Regions from separate parts of the Desulfosporosinus sp. FKA genome, predicted to be linked through region 2. Evidence: riboswitches for the same ligand, from Rfam matches in the RefSeq annotation. Region 2 holds a riboswitch; each other region holds the start of a gene.
What was found. A riboswitch is a leader RNA that binds a small molecule or an ion and turns the genes downstream of it on or off. The one in region 2 is predicted to bind molybdenum cofactor.
Positions count from the first base shown of each region.

Region 1: it holds a riboswitch for molybdenum cofactor, as region 2 does, so the genes downstream of both, modB (molybdate ABC transporter permease subunit) here and modA (molybdate ABC transporter substrate-binding protein) in region 2, are expected to answer to the same signal.
Region 3: it holds a riboswitch for molybdenum cofactor, as region 2 does, so the genes downstream of both, moaA (GTP 3',8-cyclase MoaA) here and modA (molybdate ABC transporter substrate-binding protein) in region 2, are expected to answer to the same signal.

Region 1 covers NZ_NAHZ01000031.1:312,771-319,365, reverse strand. The annotation lists gene modD (ModD protein) at 1-748, opposite strand, end outside; gene modA (molybdate ABC transporter substrate-binding protein) at 772-1,617, opposite strand; gene B5771_RS16540 (ATP-binding cassette domain-containing protein) at 1,658-2,719, opposite strand; gene modB (molybdate ABC transporter permease subunit) at 2,721-3,422, opposite strand; molybdenum cofactor riboswitch at 3,594-3,744, opposite strand; gene B5771_RS16530 (ATP-binding cassette domain-containing protein) at 3,795-4,505, opposite strand; gene modB (molybdate ABC transporter permease subunit) at 4,498-5,190, opposite strand; gene modA (molybdate ABC transporter substrate-binding protein) at 5,211-6,029, opposite strand; gene B5771_RS16515 (aldehyde dehydrogenase family protein) at 6,365-6,595, opposite strand, start outside.
Region 2 covers NZ_NAHZ01000029.1:111,856-118,450, reverse strand. The annotation lists gene B5771_RS13365 (hypothetical protein) at 1-364, opposite strand, end outside; gene lpdA (dihydrolipoyl dehydrogenase) at 447-1,817, opposite strand; gene B5771_RS13355 (helix-turn-helix transcriptional regulator) at 2,636-3,571, opposite strand; molybdenum cofactor riboswitch at 3,838-3,971, shown strand; gene modA (molybdate ABC transporter substrate-binding protein) at 4,157-4,999, shown strand; gene modB (molybdate ABC transporter permease subunit) at 5,024-5,701, shown strand; gene B5771_RS13340 (ABC transporter ATP-binding protein) at 5,698-6,595, shown strand, end outside.
Region 3 covers NZ_NAHZ01000030.1:23,027-29,621, forward strand. The annotation lists gene fdhF (formate dehydrogenase subunit alpha) at 1-1,535, shown strand, start outside; gene B5771_RS13995 (molybdenum cofactor guanylyltransferase) at 1,611-2,228, shown strand; gene fdhD (formate dehydrogenase accessory sulfurtransferase FdhD) at 2,218-3,003, opposite strand; molybdenum cofactor riboswitch at 3,267-3,397, shown strand; gene moaA (GTP 3',8-cyclase MoaA) at 3,462-4,433, shown strand; gene moaC (cyclic pyranopterin monophosphate synthase MoaC) at 4,437-4,907, shown strand; gene B5771_RS14015 (MOSC domain-containing protein) at 5,074-5,508, shown strand; gene mog (molybdopterin adenylyltransferase) at 5,508-6,014, shown strand; gene B5771_RS14025 (NYN domain-containing protein) at 6,195-6,595, shown strand, end outside.

The sequences.
Region 1 (6,595 bases), on a different contig from region 2:
TATTTCCTTCATTAATACCGCCCGCTCCCAGCAGAGTGATCTGGGGATTAATCTGCCTGATTTGCTCCACAATGGCTTTTAAATCTGAGGCTGGAATTTTATCGAACTGCAATCCGTCAACGCCGGCTTCGGCCAGAAGACGGGCATCCTCGATGGTTTCCACCTCAACGATCAGTTTTTTCTCACAAACCTGAGCTTTAATTTCTTTTACTCTTTGCGCTAAATCATTAACATCGCCGAGAAAAACCATATGCTGCTTAAACACCAAAATTGTCTCCGACAATCCTAAGCGATGTGGCAAAGCGCCTCCGGCGATAATTGCCTTGATAGAAAGTTCTTTAGTACCCGGAAATGATTTGCGGGTAGCCAAAAGAGCAGTCTTGGGATTAATAGCTTGAATCTTATCCACCATCTTCTTAGTCCTGGTGGCAATACCCGAAGAGTATTCAAGGATATTCAGCGACACTTTCCAAGCCATATGCAGGTTTGAAGCTAATCCTTCGGCCTCAATAAAGACATCCCCTTTATTAACAATAGTGCCCGACGGCAAGGATCGAACCGGCGTAATTCCCAGCTTAGCAAAGATCCTTAATACCTCCTCAACTCCGGATAACACAGTAAATTCTCTCGCTTTAAAAACTATCCTGCCTTTCAAGGCACCAATACCAAGTGACTGCGTTGTTAAATCAAGATAAGGCACATCTTCCCGGAGCCAATGTTCAATCGTTTCATCACTAATATAAAGCATTTCTATCCACCTCAAGATTCCAATTATTTTCCCTTCACAAAACCATGCTTATTAAAAATTTTCATAGCCTCGTCACTCTGCAAATAGGCTAAGAATTTAGCAGCAGCATCGCTGTTTTTAGAAGAGGCGACAATGGCAGCCGGTAAGACGATGGGAGAATGAGAAGCGGCAGGTGCAGTTGCTACAACCTTCACCTTATCCGAAGTGATAGCTATGGTATCCCAGACAAAGCCGGCATCAGCATTTCCCGTTTCGACGTAGGCCATAATTTGCATCAGATCCTTACCAATGACCATCTTAGGTTTTAATTTATCCCACAATTTGAGACTCGTCAGAGTTTCCTGAGTCGTCTTAGCCGCCGGAACAGTTTTAGCTTCGCCGATGCCGATTTTCTTAACCTCCGGTTTGCTTAAATCTTCAAAGCTTTTAATAGAAGTATTGCCTTTATTGACAATTAGAACCAGTTCATCACTTAACAAATTAACCCTTGAATCTTTCTGAATAAGCCCTTTTTGTTCCAAAGCATCCATCTGGGGCTTACCCTGCGAAATATAAATGTCCGTGCCTGCCCCTTGCTCGATTTGACTCTGCAGTGAGCCTGAGGGCCCGTAATTAAACGTCAAAGCTGCTTGGGGATTTTTAGCCTCATAACGTGTTTTTATTCCATCAAAGGAACCTTTTAGACTAGGGGCTGTGGAAATGACAAGTTTAATTTGCTTGCTTTGACCGGCACCGCTGGCTGCTGTAGTTGAAGCGTCCTTGACACTGCTTGAACACCCAGAGATGGATACTAACATGAGTAGAATAATGCAGCTAAGCACTCCTAAGATAACTCGACTTCCTTTTGAGTTCTTTATTCCAGAAAACATCCTATTTTCCTCCCTCTCTTCTTGAAAATCAAAAGAATATTTAGAAAATAATCAGGTCTTCGGGAGCTATCCTCAAACACCAGGGCTGCGGCTGATCTTTCATTGCCAGCCACATTTGCGGAGTCATTTCCCATTCCAGCAGCTGGCTGCCCTGCCCCTGATAGTCTTGCTCTACCGTCAGATAAACCGATATTCTGCATGGCCCTTCGCTTATAAAATTAAGTCGGCAGCGAAATACATTATCCTTCATTTCCCCGGCGGCAGCTCCGATCAAATGGGCACGAACACCCACATGGGTAACTTGTCGTGAGAGCTTAATCTCAGTTTTTAAGGTAATGCCCCAAGCTAAGGCTTCCAGCTTAAAAGGTGATATGTAATTGGCAGGGGAAATGTTTTTGCACCCCGTTAATTGGGCCGCCGCCAGCGACGATGGAGCTTTAAATACCTCCTCAGTCCCTCCTTTCCCCTCGATTTTCCCTCGTGACAAGAGAATCAAACTTTGGCAAACCCGATAGACTTCCTCGATATTATGACTAACAAACAAAGTCGCCCCGGAATACCCCGCCAAAGTCTCCGTTAATTGTTTGACCATGTGGTTTCTCAGATAATCATCCAGAGCGGAAAAGGGTTCATCTAAAAGCAAGGCTTCGGGCTTTGCTGCCAAGGCTCTGGCCAGGGCAACTCGCTGCTGTTGGCCTCCTGAGAGCTGACTGGGATATCTCTTTTCTAAGCCCTCCAACTTGATCATTGTAACCATTTCTTTGATGATCGCCTGGCGATCTTCACGCTTCCGCTCTCCAATTCCGAAGCCAATATTTTCTTCAACCGTCAGATGGGGAAACAAAGCGTAATTTTGAAAGACATAGCCGACCTTCCTGCGCCGGCAAGGCAGATTAATGCCTTTTTGGGAATCAAACAAGACGCGGCCATTGAGGACAATTCGCCCCTGATCAGGAGATTCTATACCGGCAATACAGCGTAAAGTCATGCTTTTGCCTGAACCGGAAGCCCCCAAAAAACCTAAAACCTCTCCCTGAGTTTCAAAGTTAACCTTGAGTTCAAAACCCGCTAATTCTTTGCGGATATCAACAATCAATCCCATGTTATTCCCTGCCGCCTGCAACAATAGTCTTGCGCTGGTAATCTGACCAATAATTCATAAGAGTCATAACGATCAGCGAAATGATAAAAATTAGGATTACCCATAACAGAGCCTTTTCCATATCTCCTCCGTCGGCGGCAAAAAAGATAGCCGCAGGAATCGTCAGTGTTTCTCCTGGAATATTGCCGCCGACCATCAGCGTCGCGCCAAAATCACCCAAAGCCCTGGCAAAAGCTAATACTGTTCCAGCGGCTACCCCGGGCCAGGCCAAAGGAATGGTTATCTTCCAAAATATCTTCCATTCTGAAACGCCCAAAGTACGAGCGGCATAAATAATCGTGGGATCAATTTGCTCAAAAGCACTGCGCACAGTCCGATACATTAAGGGAAATGCCACTACTGAAGCCGCAATAACCGTAGCGGGCCAAGAAAAGATGATCGTCATGCCAATAGCCAGCAGCAATTTGCCCAGAGGACCGTTTTTGCCCAAAACTAAAAGCAGTAAAAATCCAACGACGGTAGGAGGCAGAACCAGAGGTAAAGTAAGAAGGCCGTCAATTACCCCCTTAAATTTTCCCCGATAAGCTGAGACAAAACTTGCAGCCGCCAGGCCGGAAAAGAAGGTCACAAAGGTTGCCAGTGTTGCTGCTCTGAGAGAAATCCATAAGGGAGAAAAATCGATTCCGCTTAAAATGCTAACCAAAACGTCCCCCCTTTCCCTTCTCTCTAAAGATCATTATTTATCCACTAGTCTTGCTTCAAGCCCTTAAATAGCTCAAGTTAAATACCATATGCGGCAAGATTTAAGAAAAAGACGACTGAGAGCGTAAATAATGGCTCCCTAAAAAGGGAGCCATTAATAAACCGATAGCCTATCGCTATTCCATGCTGCTCCTTTTCAAAACGTGAAGGCATACCCGTTTCCAGGAACACCCTGAGGATCAAAAATCCTGTCCAGCGACCATAGATGCATTTATTTGTTAATCTGCTCTTTAGGTCCTTCTGGCTCGGAGGTAAACGTATTAAATTTCAAATTATAATCATGCACAATTATATTGATGAACGATAGAGCCGCCTACCGGGCATTATTAAGTCCCCTGACCAATTCTAGCTTTTCCGGTTTTCCCTGTTCCCCCTGTTCCTTAATTATCTCCTGTTGGCCATGATCAATTTTAATGATTTGGTCGCCTAACATTTCAGCTTCCTGAAGATCATGGGTCACGAGAACAAAAGGAATCTTCCATTGTGCTTGCAGCTTAAGCAGCTCTTGCTGGAGGGTGCTGCGGGTGTTTTGATCAAGAGCCGAGAGAGGTTCATCGAGCAGCAACAATTCCGGTTCCGTCATTAAAGCTCGAGCAAGGGCTACTCTTTGTTTCTCTCCCCCTGAAATCTGACTAGGATAACGATTCCGAAGATGTTCAATTTTGAGCATCTCCAGCACATCTCCGGCGGTAAGAACCTTTTCGGACGCACTCCCTTTTTTCGGTTTGCCATACAGGACATTTTTCTCAACCGTCATATGGGGAAATAGAGCATAATCTTGAAAAAGATACCCGATACGCCGTTTACGAATAGGAACATTTGTCCCTAATTCGGAAGAGAAGACTGGTTTGTTGGAAATCGCGATTTCTCCCCAAGATGGGGTCTGGAGGCCTGCCACACATTGCAGAATCGTCGTTTTACCGGCACCGGAATGCCCGACGAGAGCGAGAATACCGTTACTTATGGAAACATCAACCTCCAGCTCAAAGGAGGGTAATTTCTTTTTAAAATGTGCCTTAAGCATTTGTCCCGCCTCCCCGCGAATCTCGTCGTGTTCCTTTCCCCCAGCGATTCAAGCCATAAATTACCAGGAAGCTGAAGGAGGTCATGATAACAACCAAGATACTCGCCGTACGCATATCTCCTGATTCATTGGCAAAGTAGATAGCCAAAGGCATGGTTTGAGTTCTGCCGGGGATATTTCCGGCGATCATCAAGGTCGCTCCGAATTCCCCCAAGGACCGAGCGAAAGCCAGAACCAAACCGGCAATAATACCATTCCAAGCCAGCGGCAAAGTAATGGTGAAAAACACCCTTATTTCCCTCGCCCCTAAGGTGCGGGCAGCCCTTTCCAGGTTTTGGTCAACACTTTCCATGGCAACCCTTACAGATTGATACATCAACGGGAAGGAAACCACAACTGCCGCAATCACCGCTCCCTCGATAGTAAAAACTACTCTGGTATGAAAGAACTGTTCAAGAAACACGCCTAAGGGACCGTTCTTCCCGAAGACAACCAGCAGCATAAAACCGATAACAGAAGGCGGGAGTACTAAGGGTAAGGTAATGATTGACTCCACAACATCTTTGCCCCAGAACTCCCGCCGTGCCATGAGTCCTGCTATGGGAATGGAAAAACAGGTAACAATGATAACAGATGCCAAAGCAACTTTCAGAGATAATATAATCGGCACAAAACTCAAATCCATAGGGCTCACCCGGCTATCAATTATTTTGCTAAGGTTTTAAAGCCATACTTTTGGAAGACTTTTTGGGCATCGGAACTTTGTAAATATTTAAGGAAATCTTCAGTGACCTGTTGATTTTTCGTTGCGGCAATAATGGCTGCCGGATAAACAATCGGATTGTGGGTGCTATCGGGGACAACGGCTACAACTTTTACTTTCTTCGATTGTTGAGCGTCCGACTGATAAACAAAACCTGCATCCGCATTCCCTGTTTCAACATAATTAAGTACCTGAGTCACATCTTTGGCTTCTACCAGTTTGGGCTGTATAGCATTCCAAAGTTTGAGGTTTTTCAAAGATTCCTGGGCATATTTGCCTGCAGGCACTGATTCAGGGGTACCGATACTAACCTGGCTAACACCCGCTTTTGTTAAATCCTGAAGCGAAGTAACCTTACTGTTATCTTTCCCGGCAACAAGAACTAAATCATTGCCGAGTAAATTTACTCTGCTGTTTTTAAGCAGTAAATTCTTTTTCTCCAGAGTATCCATCTGACTCTTTCCGGCAGAAATAAATAAGTCCACAGAAGCGCCCTGTTCGATTTGCTGCTGAAGAGTACCGGAAGCCGCAAAATTAAAGGCAAGTTTTACATTAGGTTTTACCTTTGCATAATCGCTTTGAAGTTCAGTCAAAGAATCTTTCAAACTTGCAGCGGCTGAGATCATGATTTCAGTGGGTTTCGCTTGGGCTTGTGAAGTATCTGTGGTTTTTCCTGAGGATTGGGTAGTATTTCCTGTGCCGCAACCCACTAAAGTGAAAATTAAGAGCAAACTGGATACCAATAAAACGATCTTTTTCACATTTACTCCCCCTCTATGTAACTCTTGTTTTTGTTTGTTTAAGCTAGTTTTCATTCGGCTTTTCCCGGAAACGCATCACTACAACTATCTAAAACTAACAAAACCTAACTAAAGCCATTATACTATGCCCTAAGTAAATTGCAAGACAGCAGGGAATTTTATACTTCATACAATTTCTGAAAACTGAATAAATTAGGGACTAATGTGAATTTACGCATTTAGCCCCTAATTTTAAATAAAACCCTGCATAAATTGTGGTTTGAATCTTCTTATAGGCAGGGTTTATTTATTAAAGCGGATAGCTGGTCATTGTTCTGTCATCCTGCTTCCATTATCTAATAAAGACCAACTTTGTCCTCACTCAGACTGATAAAGATATTCTTCATCTGAGTGTAATGATCAAGGATCACTTTATGAGTTTCACGGCCGATGCCGGACTTTTTGTAACCGCCAAAGGGCGCATGGGCAGGCAGATTGTTATAGTTGTTAATCCACATCCGGCCGGTCTGGATGCTGTTAGCCACGCGGAAGGCGCGATTAATGTCTTTGGTCCATACCGCTCCGCC
Region 2 (6,595 bases):
CTTCGATTTGTTCTACCAATTCTTCCACCTTTTTGAACGCTGCTTCGTTGGTCATATCCCTTATGTCTAACATATAAGCGTCCTTTTCAATGTCCAAGCCTGCATCTTTAAATGCCTGTTTGAACATCTTTCGCTGCATATTCGGAGCACATGCACCAATGATGACCTTCCGGTGGGCTTTTAGGTAATCCGCCAAGAAACGGTCACCGTCTTCCTCGCATAACTGAGGATGGATAAATCCATATTCCACCGGCAGCTCGATTCTGACCTGATTGATGAAATCCCAGATGTCCATACTTTGAAAACCTGGGCATTTTCCTGTACATACGCACATAATAAATCCTGGTAATTCTTTTTCTGACATTTTTGTTCCTCCATTTATTGGAATGTGTAGGCTTCTATAAATAGAAACCAAAAACTAATGTTCATTGTCTAACTCCAACGGACTATTTATGAATGGCCCTGCCGATCGCATCCCCGCACGCTTCCATGACAGCTTCCGCTAAGGCTGGATGAGGATGAATCATGTCTGCCAAGACCTCTGCCTTAATTCCCAGACTGACTGCCAAGGTAATTTCGGAAAGCAGTTCAGAAGCATGAGGTCCTAGAATCCGAGCTCCTAAAATAACCCCAGTGCTCTCCTCCGTTATGATCTTAACGAACCCTTCCCGTTCTCCATGGCATAGGGCCCTGCCGTTATTACGGAAATCAAAACGTCCAACCTTGACTGAAATACCTTGTTCCTGAGCTTCTTGTTCGCTCAAGCCTACTGAAGCTACTTCTGGATTTGTATAGACGCAAGACGGCACAGCCTTATAATTTAGTCTGCTTTGAATACCCATTGCATTTTCAGCAGCAACTCGCCCTTCGGCAAAGGCTAAGTGCGCAAGTAAGCTGCCGCCGATGACATCACCGGCAGCATAAACTCCAGGGACATTAGTTTCCATCTGGTCATTTACCACGATGGAGTCTTTCGTTACCTCGATGCCAAGAGCTGTTATGTCGGGGGATACCCCTGCTAATTTTCTTCCCACGGCGACTAATACCATTTCTGAAGACAAGACAATTTCTTTCTCTTCTCCATTTGTGATAAAGGTCTCCAGTCCATTTTCAGAGTTAGAAATCTCTTGGACCTTGGCTTTAAGAATAAATTTGATTCCCTGCCTCTTCATGATTTTAAGGAGTTCCGTTGTTATTTCTTTGTCCTCGTTCGGAATGATTGTTTCTTGCGCTTCAACCACTGTTACCAAAGTGCCCATAGAGTGATAAAACGCGGCAAACTCCATGCCTATGGCCCCAGCTCCAATAATAGTAATGCTCTCCGGAATCTTCGTGAGCTCCAGGGCCTCATCGCTGGTGATAACTCCTGCCAGCTTTATGCCAGGTATACCTGGAATCAAGGGTTCAGAGCCAGTGGTGATAATTAGGTGGTTGCAGTTAACTGTCACTTCCTCTCCATCGGCAGTTTTAACCATCACCCTTTGTGCTGAGTCAATCTGGCCGTTTCCATTTAGAACTTCAACCCCATTCTTGGCAAGCAAATGCTCCACACCCATCCTAAGGCTTTTTACGACTCGATCCTTTCTAGCTCTGATCACATTAGCATCAATCGATGCGACCGTTGCTGCGATACCCAATTCCTTTGACTTGGTGAACAAGGATATGGCCTCAGCAGATTTAAGAAAAGCTTTTGTCGGTATACATCCCCGGTTGAGGCAAGTCCCTCCGACATCCCTTTCCTCAATAAGCGTCACTTTGGCACCAAGCTGAGCAGCCCGTATGGCTGCAACATATCCTGCAGGGCCACCGCCAAGAATGCAGATATCTGTGATTTGCTCCTTACTGTTGATTTGAAACGCCTCCCAAAGTTAGTTTATTATAAAATTATCATATTCTAATATTATTTTACTATTATTCGGTTAATATTTCACTAATTTTAATGTGATTTATTTCGACAAATGTAGCCAATATTTAAACAAAACAAAAGAAGCAAAGAGGTGCTTCATGCCCCTTTGCTTCTTTGTCATGATGAGTGGTTCGTTTATCAATCACCTATATCGTTAAACAAACTAAGTTCCAAGAATGACCTTCTTCTATCTCTAATTTCTCAATTATCAAATAAAATGAGTTTAATACTATTAACGGATAACTTAACAGCTTCTTCAATATAGTTTTTAATATCTTCAACGTTGAATATCCCTAAGGGATTGTCGTAGTTTCTTTTTCAAGGTTAAAATCATTTTTCAATTCATCAAATATATGCTTAAAAACATTCATATCAATTTCTTGAATAGAAAAATTGTCAAGAAAGAAACGTTATTTTCTAATTTGTAATATCTAAAAAGTATAGTTGTTAAACGATCATAGTCTTCATAATGGTGCCTATTAAACTCCAGCTTTTTGTAATATTTGTTAAACCATAATTGATCTGATAATAAATGACAATAGCTTCAATGAAGTCACGCCAACGTGCCTGGACGCTTCACAATGTCGTAAAGTGTCTCGAAGGAAAACACAGTGAGACTGAAAAAAGTCGGTTTAGAAAATAGTTGACGAATCGATGATCATATGCATAAGGAAATGCCCAATCAAGCTAATTTTAAGCCCGGAACTTTCATTTCCTTCAATTCCATAGCTATATTTCTGCAATAATTTCGCCAGTCTTGGATACATCATACCCCCCCATACCTTTCACTTCATCCTGAAACTCTATCGATCTAAGAACGGCCAGAAGCGTTTGGAAATTAGATTTTTCAAAATCCTCACGATGAAAGACAAGGTCATAGCGTTCTTGTTTCAGGGGTATAAACTGAACACCTGGCACCTGTAAGGCTGCCTTTTCCGTTCCAACTCCCACATCGGCAATACCTCTAGCTACGGCACTGGCTACAGCAATATGACTCATTTCTTCTCTTGGGTAACCTGTTATCAATCGAGGATCAACTTGCATATTTCTAAGCATCTCGTCAAGCAATACCCTTACACCCGACCCCTTTTCCCTGTTAATAAACGTTACTTCAGGATTGGTCAAATCTGTCCAATCTTTAATTCCTTTAGGATTTCCTGGTGCAACATAAAAACCTTGCATTCGGTATACCAGATTAATGATGACGGCTCGCTGCCCCGGAAGAAAACGCCTGACATAAGGAATGTTATATTCCCCTGTTTCTCCATCCCATAAGTGCGTTGCTGTAATATTGGCCGTTCCCCGGTATAACGCTAATAGACCGTCAATGCTTCCTACGTAAGAACGTAGTGACCGAAGCATAGGATTGCGTTTTTCCAAATGACGCGTCAAAAAGTCCAAAACTATATCTTGACCACAGATAATCAACCCTTGGTTTTCTAAAATCAGCTTTTCAACCGTAAAATGATTGTTAGAAGGTGTAGCTCGGTTTGTAGGATACGATGGATTCGTATATGCCTCCAAATCCGTCGGGCTGATCCTTACCTTTTTCCCGACATGGTAAGAGGGTATTTTTCCCTTCTTAAGTAAGTCGTACACAGTGCCTTTTGATATCTTTAATATTTTGGCAACTTCATCAGGTGTATAAAAAGAATGATCGGACATGCAAACACCTCATCAAAACTCTATTGATGTTAATTATAACATATGCTAGAATTCTAAGTAGCTTCATTTTGTATCATTTGGTGTCATTTCGTTTATTTTTATCATGTTTTGTTCAATCGTTAAAAATAAATGATAATGATTTTTGGAAGAAGTTATTACATAAGTTGTTTTCACTTTGACCACAATGCACGTGTAAGGCAGTCTTGTGAAGCTTTTAAAGATGTTCCGACTTAAAATACAGCTCAATGAACTAATTTAACAACTTAATAACGTCTACTCTCCGAGCCGATCAATCTAAAGAGAAATCCATGGTTAATCGGCCAGGGCTTTACGCCCTCAGGGTATGTCCAGAAATGGGCATGCCTTCACATTTTGAAAAGGAGGTGGTTGCATGGATTGACTTGGACAATTACATGACGACTCCATTTTCTTATGGGGTTTTTTTGTGATTTAGTTATAAAGGCATAATTTTTTCCGTAAAATTCAATTCTCAGAAAGAACAGTGATATTCCATCTAAATGCAGCTAGCGAATGGTTAATAAAGAAATAGACGGATATTAGCGAAGAAAGGATGTTCATTTTATTATGTTCAAAAGTATGAGACGCAATTTGAGTTTAATTGTGCTACCCTTAATCAGCCTTTTCTTACTTACGGCCTGCGCAGTTCCGGGTCAAAATACAACCCAACCTGTGCAGCAACCCACTTCGTCAGTCTCTTTAACCACTCCAAAGCTGCGAATTTCAGCTGCTGCTGATTTGGCGCTGGCCTTCAAGGAAATCGCTGCTCAATTCGAGAAGGAGACTGGCATTCCTACTGAGATAACTTTTAGTTCGACAGGAACCGCTGCCCTGCAGATTGAAAACGGAGCACCTTATGATGTCTTTGCGGCTGCAGATGAGTCTTATCTTAATAAGCTGAGTAAAGAAGGTTTCATCTTAGCGGCTACTCAACAACTCTATGCCCAAGGTAGGATCGGTATTGCCACTTTAAAAGGGAATAATATAGAAATTAAAGAGTTAAAGGATTTAGCGGATAATCCAAAGGTGAAAAAAATAGCGATTGCAGATCCGTCGCACGCCCCTTATGGCAAAGCCGCCAAACAGGCGTTTGAACATCAAAATCTATGGGATAAAGTCCAAAGTAAAATGGTTTACGGTCAAAATATTCAAGATACCCTAGCAATCCTCAAATCGGGAAACGTTGATGCTGCTATTATTTCTCTCTCGATCTACAAACCAGACGAAGTCAATTTTACGATGATTGATCCTTCTTGGTACGAGCCACTCAATCAAGCTATGGCTATCTTAAAAACGACGAAACAGGAAGAAAATGCTCGTAAATTTGTGGCTTATGTCAACGGGGAAAAAGGTCGTGTGGTCATGAAAAAATATGGATTCTTGCTCCCCGACGAGATTGCAAAGAAATAAAGTCTCTGAAAGTGGTTGGTAACGATGAGGATATCCGATTTATTTCCTCTTTATCTTTCCTTATATCTGGCATTGACCGCCACCTTGTTCGGTCTTCTGATAGGTTTGCCTATCGCTTGGTTCTTGGCACACAGCAAATGGAAAGGACGCGAGGTTCTCGATTCACTAATCAGCATCCCGATGGTCTTGCCACCAACCGTTCTCGGCTACTACTTACTGATCATCCTAGGCCGGAATAGTTGGCTTGGAAAACTAGCGGAACGACTGGGAACCCCTCTGGTATTTACAACCCGTGGAGCGATTATTGCGGCAACCGTTGTTTCAATACCATTTTTCATTAAAACAGCCCGTTCAGCCATCGAAGGGATTCCGTCAAATCTTTTGGATGCCGCCCGCGTCCTTGGAAGAACAGAACTCAGTATTTTCTTCTTCGTTATAATTCCTAACGCATGGAGAGGAATCGCTACCGGACTTGTGCTCATGTTTGCCCGGGCTTTGGGGGATTTTGGAACGACGCTCATGGTCTCTGGTGGCATACCAGGTGAAACGTTGACCATGCCTATTGCCATTTACAATTCCATGCTCGCCGGAGATCAGTCGACCGCCAATCTACTTGCATTAATTATGGCAGGTACCGCTCTACTGGTGTTGATCCTGATCAATATACTCAATCGACAGGTGGGGAGGAGAGGAAATCGATGATAGAAATTCGAATGTCTAAAACCTTGGAGCTCTTCTCTCTTCAAGTGCATATTGATCTGTCTGAGGGTTCCTCCTTAGCCTTAGTGGGGCATTCCGGATGCGGAAAAAGCATGACTTTGCGCATGATCGCTGGCCTGGAACAACCGGATGAAGGGTATATTAAAGTTGGGGACACAGTTTTCTATGATTCCAGCGAACGCACCTTTATCCAGGCTTACCAACGTCACGTCGGGTTCCTTTTTCAAAATTATGCTCTTTTCCCGCATCTCACGGTGGAGCAAAATATCGCTTTTGGCCTAAATCATTTAAGCAGACTGGAAAGACGGGATAAAGTCCATTCCATGATGGAACGGCTGAGGCTCATAGGATTGGAGAAATCCTATCCCCAATACATCTCTGGCGGACAGCAACAGCGGGTGGCCATGGCTAGGACACTTGTCACAGACCCTGCTTTGCTTCTCTTAGATGAACCCTTTTCCGCTTTAGATAGCCAAGTGAAAAAGAAGTTGGAAAAGGAAGTCATCGATGTAAGAAATGCTTTCTCCGGCACGATGATTCTAGTGACTCATAGCTTGGAAGAAGCGTTCCGGCTGTGCTCTACCATTGCCGTCATGGACAATGGTAAGATTATTCAGTTAGGCACACAGGACAAAATAATTCACCAGCCTGTTAACCGTACAGTAGCCCGGCTTACCGGGACAGAAAACATTTTTGACGGAACAGTAACCAAACGGAATGGTAAAACAGCCAAACTCTGGGTAGAAGAATTAGGCTGTCATCTTACCATTCCTAATACTCTAAAGCAAAACGACCTTTCCATGGGGATTCGGCCCGCTCGCCTAATTGTAGAGCAGGCGTATTTCACACGAAAGGAGGACTCAGTCAATAGTTTCT
Region 3 (6,595 bases), on a different contig from region 2:
TTATGTTTGTCATTGGTTCCAATACAACGGAGGCTCATCCGGTTATTGGGACGAAGATGAGGCAAGCGTTAGCTAAAGGCGCAAAACTAATTGTAATAGACCCACGCTGCATTGACTTGGCTGAACAGGCAGATGTTTGGTTAAGACTTCGTCCAGGGACGGATATTGCGCTGGTTAACGGGATTATGCACATTATTCTTGCCAAGGGATGGGAAGATCGTAAGTTCATTGCAGAACGTACGGAAGGTTTTGAAAAACTCAAAGAAACCGTTGAAAAATATACCCCCGAGTTCACCAGTCAGATTACCGGTGTACCGGCAGAACAACTTGAGGAAGCAGCAAGGATTTATGCAACCGCTGAACGGGCACAGATTTTCTATACCTTAGGGATTACTGAGCACTCCTGCGGAACAGATAATGTTTTGAGTCTGGCCAACCTTGCCATGCTTACCGGGCATATGGGTAAGGAATCAACAGGAGTTAATCCGCTGCGCGGGCAAAATAACGTTCAGGGTGCCTGCGACATGGGAGCTCTGCCTAATGTTTATTCCGGTTACCAACAGGTTAGCAACCCAGAGGTGAGAGCAAAGTTTGAAGCTGCTTGGGGAGTTCCCCTTGATCCGAATCCGGGCTTTATGATTCCTGATATGTTTGATGCTGCGGTGAATAAACAACTGCGTGCTTTGTATATCATGGGCGAAGATCCTGTAATGACAGATGCGGATGCCAATCATGTCCGTAAAGGCTTAAAAGCTCTGGACTTCCTCGTTGTGCAGGAAATTTTCCTCTCGGAAACAGCATTGCTGGCTGATGTTGTCCTGCCAGGCGCTAGTTTTGCTGAAAAAACAGGAACCGTTACTAACACCGAGCGGCGGGTTCAGATGGTAAATCAGGCCATAAAACCCTTAGGGAATGCTAAGACTGATGGCGAAATTATCTGCGAACTGGCAAATCGAATGGGTTATCCTTTCCCCTACGCATCGTCCGCAGAAGTTATGGAAGAGATTGCCCAGTTGACACCTCAATTTGCCGGAATATCCCATCAGCGTCTGGGAACTCAAGGCCTGCAATGGCCGGTCCCAACTGCGGATCATCCTGGGACTAAGTTCTTGCATGAAGGAAAGTTTAATAGAGGCAAAGGGCTTTTCGTTCCTTGTGAAAATCAGCTGCCTCATGAACAACCTGACGGAGAATATCCACTCCTCCTCAACACAGGACGGAAACTTTCCCATTACAATGTATTTACGCAAAGTTCAGAGGGGTTAATTAAGAACTCTCCGGAAGAATTGGCAGAGCTCAACCCTGAAGATGCTAAGCAAATGGGAATCGACGATGGTGACGTTGTAAAAGTAGCCTCTCGCCGCGGAGAACTTAATACGAAGGTTAAGGTAACTGATCGGGTCCCTGCGGGCATGCTCTTTATGACTCTTCACTATGCCGGATCACCGACCAATGTTTTAACGAACGGGGCTTACGACAAAGTCACTAAGACCTATGAGTACAAGGTCTGTGGTGTAAAAGTTTCAAAACTCTAGTAAATACTAAAGGGGCTTTCGTATTTGGCGAAGGCCCCTTTTCAATTTATTATTAGCACAAGGAGGCTTGAGAAATTGATACTTTATGACACTATAAAACAGCTTCCTACTAAGCTCGAGGCGACCGGAGTTTTGCTGGCCGGAGGAAAAAGTTCGCGCATGAAGAAGAATAAAGCTTTCTTGGAATTAGAAGGTAAGCCTCTTGTGGAACGTACTTTAGAAGTTTTGAATAAGACCTTTTCCGAGGTCTTAATTAGCAGTAATGAGCCGGAACTTTATAAGAACTATAATTTTTCGGTTATTCAAGATGAGTATCGTAATCAAGGACCATTAGCAGGACTTTATCAGGGCTTGAAAGCTGCAGGCTACCCCTCTGTTTTTTTTGTTGCTTGTGACATGCCTTTTCTGCAAGGAGAGCTCATTCGTTTTCTGTTTCGTTGGGCACCCGAATATGAGGTCGTAGTTCCTCGATTTCGGTCAGTAATACATCCCCTCCATGCTTTTTATCATCGGAACAGCCTGCCGGCAATAAAAAAAAATCTTGAGGCCGGTCGCCTCAAGATTACCGATTTATTTTCGGCATGTTCTGTGAAATATGTAGAGGAAAATGAACTGACGAATTTTTCGGGTTTAGACGATGTTTTTTGTAATGTGAATACTCCGGAGGAATGGTCAAATATCTTTAAACGATAACTCGTTCGGGACAGGTATATATATTCAAGCGCTGTTCCCGTGCAAAGCCAATGACAGTAATGTTTAAGGCAGCGGCTTGGGATAACGCCATATCAGTTGGGGCGCCACGAGCGATAAGAATGGGAACTTTCATTTTAGCAACTTTTAAAAGAATTTCAGAAGATACTCGGCCGCTAAAGAAAATAACATGGTTTTCAAGCTGTAATCCGGAGCGAAAGGCACTACCGTTTAATTTGTCAAAAACATTATGGCGGCCGATGTCGTAACTTGTTAAGACCACTTCGCCTTGATACCCTACACCGCCGCTGTGGACTCCTCCGGTTGCTTGAAAAAGCGGAAGATGGTTCTGTAAAAAACCAGCGTATTTGTATGCTTCTTCAAGAGAAATACTATACGTTGAGGCGAGTGGCTTAACCATAAGCACATCGTTAGCGAAGCAAAATGAAGCTCGGCTTTTTCCACAGCAAGCTGATACAAATCGTTTGCTCATAAGTTCTTTTTGCAAAAGGCAAGGCTTACCTTCTACCCAAACTAGATGATCAGTGGGGTCCTGGCGGAGTTCATAGACATCATTAGGAGTTTGGATAAAGCCCTCATTGAGTAAAAAGCCTAAGGTGAGTTCTTCAGTCTGTGAAGGAGAACATAAAAGGGTGGCGATTTCTTCTCGGTTATAGTGAACGGTCAAGGGAATTTCTTGTACTACACAGTCTTCAACCTCTTCAAGCCGAAGGCCGTTGGCTTTTAAAATGGTATGAGTTACTATTTCCTTTGTCATGTATACCTCCTCGTACCCTGGTAACTTTAGTTTACAATAGTTTAAGACAGATCTAAATATATTTTTTTCTTAAATCTAATACTGCAATACATGAAGGATTTTTTTTTCTTATATCGAAAAGAATAAGGTATACTTAATACAGTGCACTTGTTTAGCTAAAGTTGAACATTGGGACTTCGGTGGAGTCTCACTACTGGATAATTATTCCGGTTCAACATCATATAACGGTTAGCTTGTGTGTTTTTATGTATGAAGATTCAAAAAAATTATGAACGCTCCGAAGCTGGCTTTCCTAAGGCAAATGCTATGGTAACCAGACAAGTGTCGTGAGACACTCGGGTATTGCAGGAAACTGTAATATCTCCCATTGGAAAGGAGTCTGTTGACAGGAGGAAATAATCCCCCGGTTGTTTACAGACCGTGGTTTTTTTTATTTGCACTAAAAAGAGGGGGATTTTATGCAGGATCAATTTCAAAGACAAATTGATTATCTAAGGATTTCCATAACTGATCGTTGTAATCTCCGCTGTAAGTATTGCATGCCAAGTCAAGGCGTACCGTGGATGCCCCATGAGGACATCTTGAGCTTTGAAGAAATTCTTCGCTTGATGAGGCTTAGTACGCAGCTGGGATTTCATCGTTTTCGCATTACCGGGGGAGAACCGCTTGTCCGCAGAGGAATTATAGATTTTCTTCGTAAAGCGGCACAAATTCCCGGGATTGATGACTTGATGCTTACCACCAATGGGATATTACTTTCTGAAGCAGCCTTCGATTTAAAAGCAGCAGGTGTAAGGCGTGTAAATATTAGTTTGGATACAATGAATCCTGAGCGGTTTGCTGAGATTACACGCGGCGGAGATGTTTCGAAGGTGATTCAAGGAATTTTTCGCTCCCTTGAAGCCGGGCTGAAGCCGGTCAAAGTTAATGTTGTTGTTGTTCGTGATTTTAATACTCAAGAGTTGCCGACTTTTTTAACATTAGCCAAACAGTATCCTATTCATATTCGTTTCATAGAACTCATGCCGATTGGCTCAAGTTCTGAAAGACGGAGTGATTTTGTTCCTATTCAAGAGATGAAAGAATTGTTAGGACTTAAGCAATATGTTCCTGCAAAGGAGATTCTAGGCGGAGGGCCGGCAGAATATTTTCAACTCCGTGACTATAAAGGAAACGTAGGCTTTATTAGCGCTTTGAGCCGTCATTTTTGCAGTACCTGTAATCGCATCCGTTTAACACCTGACGGCAAACTCAGGCCGTGTTTGCATAATAAGTTGGAAATTGATTTAAGAGAAGCCTTACGAAATGGCAGTACAGATCAGGAATTGTTAGATATCTTTGCCCAAGCAGTATGGTGTAAGCCTGCGGAGCATCATATGAATGAGGAAGCTCTGCAAGGTCAGCGTATTATGTCTCAAATCGGAGGTTAGAGAATGGAAGATTTAACCCATTTTGATGAACAAGGTCGCGCTCGAATGGTCGATGTCAGCGATAAAAGTGAAACCTTCCGCGTTGCTGTAGCTCATGGAAATGTCCAGATGAAGCAAGAGACTTTAGCTCGAATTCGCAGTGGGGGAATTGCTAAAGGGGATGTCTTGGCAGTTGCTCAGGTTGCAGGGATTATGGCTGCCAAAAAGACGTCTCTGCTGATTCCAATGTGTCATCCATTGGGAATTACAGGTGCCAAACTGAGTTTCAATTTGAAAGACCCGGGGGAAGTTGAGATTGAAGCGGTTGTAAAAGTTCAAGGAAAAACAGGAGTTGAAATGGAGGCACTGACGGCAGTGAGTATTGCCGCCTTAACCATTTATGATATGTGTAAAGCTATTGATAAATCCATGACGATTGGAGAAATATATTTAGTAGAAAAACAGGGCGGCAAAAGCGGTCATTATGTGCGCTGATCAAAGGCAAGAATAAGAGATACAGTGAACAATAGGACCCACCCCCACTTATAGAAGTGGGGATCTTGAAAACTGGATAATAAGCTAAACAATAAATGTCATATGGTTCAGTTTCTATTTATTAAGAGCAAGTAAAGGTAAACTCGGGGAAAGAATGGTGATGAAGGTGGGTAAAATTGTTGCAGTCTGCGTTAGTGAGCGAAAAGGAATGCGTAAAAAAAATATTGGTAAGGGAATTTTAAAGGTCGGTTTTGGACTAGAAGGCGATGCTCATGGCGGAAATTGGCACCGAATGGTCAGTTTGTTAGGTATGGAAAGTATCAAGACCATGCAGGACAAAGGGCTGGACGTTGGCCCAGGAGATTTTGCCGAGAACTTAACGACGGAAGGGTTGGAATTATATTCGCTTCCCATCGGCACAAAGTTAAAAATAGGTGCAACAAGTGTTGGAGAAGTAACCCAAATCGGCAAAGAATGTCACTCTAAATGCGCAATCTACTATCAAGCGGGAGATTGTGTCATGCCCAAGGAAGGGATTTTTATTCGTTTACTGGAAGGTGGAGCGGTTCGTGTAGGAGATACAATTGAGGTGATAGAATAGTGGTAAGGGTTGGGATAATTACAGCAAGTGATAAAGGATCACGCGGAGAACGAGAAGATCATTCAGGTCCAGTCCTAAAAGAGCTGGTTCGAGAAATGGGCTGGGAAGTTATTGAATATGCAGTGCTTCCTGATGATCAATTGCTCCTTGAAAAAACCCTGCGTTTGTGGGCTGATGAAATGAACTTGGATTTGATATTGACGACCGGCGGAACTGGGTTTTCCCTGCGAGATGTCACGCCTGAAGCAACAATGGCGGTCGCTGATCGGTTAGTACCGGGCATAGCGGAAGTGATGCGCCATGAAAGTTTAAAAGCGACTCCAAAAGCGATGTTAAGCAGGGCTGTCTCTGTAATCAGAAAGAGAACTCTTATTATTAATATGCCTGGAAGTCCTAAAGCTGTTCGCGAATGTTTTACAGCGATTTCTTCTGCTTTGCCGCACGGTATTCAAATTCTCAAGGGAGAAGCAAGCGAATGTGCCACTCCCGATAAAAAGATAACTTAGTGAACTAGAGTACGGGGGACCCGCTCCCACTTGAAGAAGTGGGAGTCTTACGATTGGATAAATAATGACTTATAGTTAAGGGCTTGCACACTTTTGTGAAAGCTCTTTATCTTTATCTCTTTGCTTGTCACTCTTGTCCAGGGGTTAGCGTATGATATTACAGAGGTGGCTTGAAAGGTGATGATAACAATGACAAAAGCCATTGCGTTTGTTGATTACGAAAATATCTGGACAAGTTTGCTTGAACGAGGTTATGAATTGACACCGGAACAGTTAGTTCAATATTTACAAACTTACGCTCAAAAAAACACCTTGGATTTACAAGCTATTTATTTGTACGCTAATTTTGATCGTGAAGAATTTTGGCGTACGCAAACAACCTTTGAGAAGACAAATGTCTTTACAAGACATGTATTTAGTAAGAATAATTATGCCAGTACCGGCTTGCGTCGTAATGCTGCTGATTTGGAACTGATGCTGGAAGCCCAAGAAATTTTGCTCACACGAACAGCGACCTTCGATTTGTTTTTATTAATTACAGGTGATGGAGATTTCCTTTCCCTTTTACGCAAAATCAGAGC